2 linked regions of the Ruegeria pomeroyi DSS-3 genome follow. The protein of the gene in region 1 binds, or shares a complex with, the protein of each later gene. Links are inferred from orthologs where the notes say so. Each region holds a gene or a part of one and is shown in the gene's direction. Other genes may lie near its edges. The genes, in order: secA and secY.

Region 1 (3,531 bases):
TGCGAGGCATTGTATTCCTCGCCGCCGAACCCATCGGCATATTGCGCGTCATAAGCCGCCTGGATCGCCGTTTCGGTGGTTGCGACGGCCATGATCTCTTCGATGGTCTCACCCGCCAGCAAGGAGCGTTCCTCGTTCTCCAGCGACAACACGATCTGTTTCGGGGTCTCGCCCTTCTGCTGCTGTTTCAGCAGGGTCTGCTGGACCAGCTGGTCCAGGATACCGTCGAACAGCACATCGTCGGGCAATTGCTGATACTGCTGCGGCAGCGAGGCGCGCGCGATGATCATGTGACCCAGCGTGATCTCTTCGCCATTGACGCGGGCCACAACCGTGTCCGCCTCGGCCTTTGTCTCGGCCGCGACCGGCAGGGCCATGACCAGCGCAAACGCCAGCGATGGCAAGATTGTGAGACCTTTGGGCATTCAAATCATCCTATTTCCCGGCCGCAACAGGGCGCGGCGTTGACACTCTGGACCCTGCCGCTTACATCGCTTGAAGCCTTTGACAGGACCGCCTTCACCCCCCGTATCTATGGGTTGCGCGCAAGGCGGACAAGCCTGTCGTAACCATGACAGAACAAATCCGCTGGAGTGCACATGCTGGGACTTGGAACGCTTGCCAAAAAGGTGTTCGGAACGCCGAATGACCGCAAGATCAAGGCAACCCGTCCGGTGGTCGCCCAGATCAACGCGCTGGAAGAAGAGTTTGCCAAGCTCACCGACGAGGGGCTTAAGCAGAAGACCGACGAGCTGCGCAAACGCGCGCTGGACGGCGAAAGCCTGGATGCGCTGCTGCCCGAGGCATTTGCAAACTGCCGCGAAGCCGGCAAGCGGGCGCTTGGCCTGCGCGCCTTCGACACCCAGCTGATGGGCGGCATCTTTCTGCACCAGGGCAATATCAGCGAGATGAAGACGGGCGAAGGCAAGACGCTGGTCGCAACCTTTCCCGCCTATCTGAACGCGCTGACCGGCAAGGGTGTGCATGTGGTCACGGTGAACGAATACCTGGCCAAGCGCGACTCGGAATGGATGGGCAAGGTGTTTGCCGCGCTGGGCATGACCACCGGCGTGATCTGGTCGGGCCAGCCCGATGCCGAGAAGATGGCCGCCTATGAAAGCGACATCACCTATGCCACCAACAACGAGCTTGGCTTCGACTATCTGCGCGACAACATGAAGGGCGAGCTGAGTGAGGTCTATCAGAAACAGCACAATTTCGCGATCGTGGACGAGGTCGACTCGATCCTGATCGACGAGGCGCGCACGCCGCTGATCATCTCGGGCCCGGCACAGGACCGCTCGGACCTTTATGTCGCCATCGACGCGCTGCTGCCCGCGCTGTCGGACGATCATTTCGAACTGGACGAAAAGACCCGCAACGTCACCTTTACCGACGAGGGGAACGAGTTCCTCGAGGCGCAGCTGGTCGCGCGCGGCCTGCTGCCCGAGGGTCAGTCGCTCTATGATCCCGAAAGCACGACCATCGTGCACCACGTCAACCAGGGCCTGCGCGCGCACAAGCTGTTCCAACGCGACAAGGATTACATCGTGCGCGACGGCGAGGTCGTGCTGATCGACGAATTCACCGGCCGCATGATGCCGGGCCGCCGCCTGTCGGACGGTCTGCACCAGGCGATCGAGGCCAAGGAAAACGCCCAGATCCAGCCCGAGAACGTGACGCTGGCCAGCGTGACCTTCCAGAACTACTTCCGCCTCTATGACAAGCTTTCCGGCATGACCGGTACCGCCCTGACCGAGGCCGAGGAATTCGCCGAGATCTATGGTCTGGGCGTGGTCGAGGTTCCCACCAACCGGCCCATCGCCCGTACCGACGAGGACGATCAGGTCTATCGCACCGCCGCCGAGAAATACGGCGCCATGATCGACGAGACCAAGAAGGCGCATGAAAAGGGCCAGCCGGTCCTGCTGGGCACCACCTCGATCGAGAAATCCGAGATGCTGAGCCAGATGCTGACCAAGGAAGGCATCGAACACAACGTCCTGAACGCCCGCCAGCACGAGCGCGAGGCGCAGATCGTGGCCGAGGCGGGCCGCTATGGCGCGGTGACCATCGCCACCAACATGGCCGGTCGCGGCACCGACATCCAGCTGGGCGGCAATGTCGAGATGAAGGTTCTCGAAGCACTTGCCGAAAACCCCGAGGCCGACCCCGTCGAACTGCGCGCCGCCGAAGAGGCCCGCCATGCCGAGGAAAAGCAAAAGGTGCTGGATGCCGGCGGCCTTTATGTGATGGCTTCGGAGCGGCACGAAAGCCGCCGTATCGACAACCAGCTGCGCGGCCGTTCCGGCCGCCAGGGCGACCCGGGCCGCACCGTGTTCTACCTCAGTCTCGAAGACGACCTGATGCGCATCTTTGGCAGCGAGCGGCTCGACAAGGTGCTGACCACGCTGGGCATGAAGGAAGGCGAGGCGATCATTCACCCTTGGGTGAACAAATCTCTCGAACGCGCCCAGGCCAAGGTCGAGGGCCGCAATTTCGACATGCGCAAGAACGTGCTGAAATTCGACGACGTGATGAACGATCAGCGCAAGGTGATCTTCAACCAGCGGCGCGAGATCATGGCGACCGAGGACCTGTCGGACGTGGTTGCGGATATGCGCGAACAGGTGATCGACGACCTGATCGACGAATACATGCCGCCCAAGACCTATGCCGATCAGTGGGATACCCAAGGCCTTTATGCCGCCGTTATCGAAAAGCTGGGCATCGACGTGCCGGTGATTGAATGGGCCGCCGAAGAGGGCGTGGACGATGACGAGATCCGCGAACGCCTGATCAAGGCCTCGGGCGACTACATGGAAAGCAAGGCCGCCGACTTCGGTGCCGAGAACATGCGCAACATCGAAAAACAGGTGTTGTTGCAGACCATCGACAGCAAATGGCGCGAACACCTGCTCAAGCTGGAACACCTGCGCTCGGTCGTCGGTTTCCGAGGCTACGCGCAGCGCGATCCGCTGAACGAATACAAGACCGAAAGCTTTCAGCTGTTCGAGGGGCTGCTGGACAGCCTGCGCGAGACAGTGACACAGCAACTGTCGCGCGTGCGCATGTTGAGCGAAGAGGAACAGCGCCAGATGATGGCGCAGATGATGGCGCAGCAAAACCAGGCGGAACAGGCGGCTGTTCAGGCCGAAGCGGTGGCCGAGGCCAAGGCCTCGGGCGATGCGCGCCCCGGCTTTGTCGAGGATGACCCCAGCACCTGGGGCAACCCCGCGCGCAACGATCTGTGCCCCTGCGGGTCGGGCAAGAAGTTCAAGCATTGCCACGGGCGGCTCGCCTGAGGCCGCCCCCCCCGCCACAATGACTCCCCCGGGCGGCCATAAACTGGCCGCCTTCTTTAACGACACTTCTCGCGCACCAATGGGCGATGGAGTGTGGTCATGGCACAACGACGCAAGATACTGACAGCTGGCGGAACCGTTCTCTGCGCGGCGCTGATCGGGTTTCTGATGCAGCAGAACGCCGCGCGCGAGACGCAGCAGGTGGCGGCACGCAAATCGTTCATCC
Region 2 (3,243 bases), 450 kb from region 1 along the record:
CCCATCTGACGGAATGCTGCACCGCCCTCGGATATCCGGGGGCGTTTTGCATTTCGGGCACCTCTTGCGCGACGCGTTTACAGCGTCTATACGCCCCCGGTGGCCCCAGGGCCGCAAGAATCAACAAGCAAGAAATGCCGTGGTTGGCCCGTCACGCTTCGTGGGTCACATCCGGCGAAGGAGAAGCGAAATGAAACTGCATGAACTCAGCGACAATCCGGGCGCAACCAAGAAACGGATGCGCATCGGCCGCGGCCCCGGCTCGGGCAAGGGCAAGATGGGTGGCCGTGGTATCAAAGGTCAGAAATCCCGCTCGGGCGTGGCCATCAACGGCTATGAAGGCGGCCAGATGCCGCTCTATCAGCGTCTGCCCAAGCGTGGCTTCAACAAGCCCAACCGCAAGGCATTCGCCGTCGTCAACCTGGGCCTGATCCAGAAATTCGTCGAAGCCGGCAAACTGGACGGCGCCGCCGCCATCACCGAGGACGCGCTGGTCGCATCCGGCCTGGTGCGCCGCAAGCTGGACGGCATTCGCGTGCTGGCCAAGGGTGATTTCAACGCCAAGCTGAACATCGAAGTCACCGGCGCGTCGAAATCGGCTGTCGAGGCTGTCGAAAAGGCGGGCGGCTCGCTGAAGGTCACAAACGCTGCTGCGGCAGAGTAACGGCTTGTGAGCGGGCGCTGTCCCGCTTACATAGACACCCAAGTTTTCCAAAACGCCGCCCGAGCCGGAAAACGGTTCCGGGCGGCGTTTGCATCAGAGAGACCGATACAACATGGTATCAGCAGCAGAACAAATGGCGGCCAACACCAGCTGGTCCGCCCTGGGCAAGGCCACGGACCTGCGCAATCGGATCCTGTTCACGCTGGGGCTCCTCATCGTCTATCGTCTGGGCACGTTCATTCCCGTGCCGGGCATCGACGGCGTGGCGCTGCGCGAGTTCATGGAGCAGGCGGGGCAGGGCATCGGCGGCATGGTGTCGATGTTCACCGGTGGCGCGCTGGGGCGGATGGGCATCTTTGCCCTGGGCATCATGCCTTATATCTCGGCCTCGATCATCGTTCAGCTGTTGACGGCCATGGTCCCCTCGCTTGAGCAACTCAAGAAAGAGGGTGAGCAGGGCCGCAAGAAGATCAACCAGTATACGCGCCTGGGCACCGTGGCCCTGGCCACCGTGCAGGCCTATGGTCTGGCGGTTTCGCTGGAATCGGGTGACCTGGCTACCGAGCCGGGCATGTATTTCCGCTTTGCCACCATGATCACCCTGGTGGGCGGCACCATGTTCCTGATGTGGCTGGGCGAGCAGATCACCGCCCGTGGCATCGGCAACGGCGTTTCGCTGATCATCTTTGTCGGCATCATCGCCGAGGTCCCCGCCGCGCTGGCGCAGTTCTTCGCCTCCGGCCGTTCGGGCGCCATCAGCCCCGCCGTGATCATCGCCATCATCCTGATGGTGATCGCGGTCATCACGTTTGTGGTGTTCATGGAGCGTGCGCTGCGCAAGATCCACATCCAGTATCCCCGCCGTCAGGTGGGCATGAAGGTCTATGACGGCGGCTCCAGCCACCTGCCGGTCAAGGTCAACCCCGCAGGCGTGATCCCGGCGATCTTCGCCAGCTCGCTGCTGCTGTTGCCGGTGACCATCTCGACCTTCTCTTCGGGGGCAGCGAACGGGCCGGTGATGTCCTGGCTTCTGGCGAATTTCGGCCCCGGTCAGCCGCTCTATCTGCTGTTCTTCGTGTCGATGATCGTGTTCTTTGCGTATTTCTATACCTTCAACGTCTCGTTCAAACCCGATGACGTGGCGCAGAACCTGAAGAACCAGAACGGCTTTGTCCCCGGTATCCGTCCGGGCAAGAAGACCGCCGAGTATCTGGAATATGTGGTCAACCGCGTGCTGGTGCTGGGTTCGGCCTATCTGGCCGCCGTCTGCCTGCTGCCCGAGATCATGCGTGGCCAGTTCAACGTGCCGTTCTATTTCGGTGGCACCTCGGTGCTGATCATCGTCTCGGTGACCATGGATACCATTCAACAGGTCCAGAGCCACCTGCTGGCACATCAGTACGAAGGTCTGATCGAAAAATCGCAGCTTCGCGGCAAGAATCGCAAGCGCACGAACAGGAAGGGACCGGCGCGTCGATGAACATCATTCTGTTGGGCCCGCCGGGTGCGGGCAAAGGCACCCAGGCGCGGCATCTGGTCGAGACTCGCGGCATGATCCAGCTCTCGACCGGTGACATGCTGCGCGCGGCGCGCAGCTCGGGCACCGAGATGGGCAAGAAGGTCGCGGCCATCATGGACGCGGGCAAGCTGGTCACCGACGAGATCGTGATCGGCCTGATCGAGGAACAGCTGACCACTCAGACGGGCGCCGGTTTCATCTTTGACGGGTTCCCGCGCACCCTGGCGCAGGCCGACGCGCTGGCGGCGCTGCTGGCCAAGCTGGGCCAGTCGCTGCACACCGTGATCGAGATCCGCGTCGATGACGAGGCGCTGGTCGATCGTATCTCGGGGCGGTTCACCTGCGGTGGCTGCGGCGAGGTCTATCACGACAAGACCAAGCCGACCAAGGTGGACGGTGTCTGCGACAATTGCGGCAGCACCGAGATGGTGCGCCGGGCCGACGACAATGCCGACAGCCTGCGCACGCGACTGATGGAATATTACAAGAAAACGTCACCCTTGATCGGCTATTACTATGCCAAGGGCGATTTGCGCCCGGTAAACGGCTTGGCCGATATCAAGGAAGTGACCGCCTCGATCGAGGCCATTCTGGGCTGACGCAGCAAGGCTGGAATGCCATGCGGTCGGTCGACAAGGATTTGACGCATGAAACGCATTCTGATCGGACTGGCGATTCTGGCCGGGCTTCTGGCCGGACTTGCGCTTGCCGCCACTTTGCTGGCCACCGGCAAGCGCCCGGTCCCCGACCAGTTGGCGGGTTATCACGAAACCACCCTGTCAGTCGGGCATCGCGATGTCCCCGTATCGCTGCATATCTGGTATCCTGCTGCGCAGGACGGTACTGCCGAACTGGTGGGGCAGAACGCCCTGTTCTACGGACAGTATGTCCTCCGGGATGCAAAGCCGGCGCCTGGCGCGCATCCGGTGGTCGTGTTTTCGCACGGCTCCGGGGGCAACGCCAATAATCACGGCTGGCTGGCGACGGAACTCGCGCGTCAGGGGATGATCGTGGTGGCGCCCAACCATCCCGGCACGATGTCGCGCGACAGCGATCCGCA

What was found.
Region 2: the proteins of secA (region 1) and secY are in contact, whole or in part, in a crystal structure (PDB 3DIN), measured with the Thermotoga maritima proteins. The link is inferred for Ruegeria pomeroyi DSS-3 from one-to-one orthologs. Residues at the interface, in WP_004082002.1 of Thermotoga maritima: Glu261, Ala262, Arg263, Lys300, Ala301, Arg302, Thr303, Ile304, Ile305, Leu323, Tyr324, Asp325, Pro326, Val329, Ser330, Tyr333, Ile336, Lys340, Phe345, Val349, Glu363, Phe364, Tyr374, Ser375, Gly376, Gly377, Glu393, Ile395, Thr482, Ser483; in WP_004081795.1 of Thermotoga maritima: Glu108, Gly109, Glu110, Glu111, Ala236, Glu237, Arg238, Arg239, Ile240, Thr241, Ile242, Gln243, Tyr244, Ala245, Arg246, Arg247, Val248, Thr249, Gly250, Arg251, Arg252, Val253, Tyr254, Gly256, Ala257, Ser258, Thr259, Tyr260, Leu261, Pro262.

The regions. Positions count from the first base shown.
Region 1 is NC_003911.12:56,785-60,315, reverse strand. Bases 292-3,505 are described here. They hold secA (preprotein translocase subunit SecA), read left to right. Parts: upstream 292-599; coding sequence 600-3,305; downstream 3,306-3,505. Other genes in these bases: SPO_RS00285 (hypothetical protein), read left to right, coding at 3,405-3,505; SPO_RS00295 (peptidylprolyl isomerase), read right to left, coding at 292-425. In the rest of the region: more of SPO_RS00295, read right to left, coding at 1-291; more of SPO_RS00285, read left to right, coding at 3,506-3,531. UniProt on the Escherichia coli protein: Required for protein export, interacts with the SecYEG preprotein conducting channel.
Region 2 is NC_003911.12:502,769-506,011, forward strand. The notes cover bases 35-2,960. They hold secY (preprotein translocase subunit SecY), read left to right. Parts: upstream 35-776; coding sequence 777-2,144; downstream 2,145-2,960. Other genes in these bases: rplO (50S ribosomal protein L15), read left to right, coding at 191-664; SPO_RS02560 (adenylate kinase), read left to right, coding at 2,141-2,782; SPO_RS02565 (alpha/beta hydrolase family protein), read left to right, coding at 2,831-2,960. Also shown: more of SPO_RS02565, read left to right, coding at 2,961-3,243. UniProt on the Escherichia coli protein: The central subunit of the protein translocation channel SecYEG. Consists of two halves formed by TMs 1-5 and 6-10.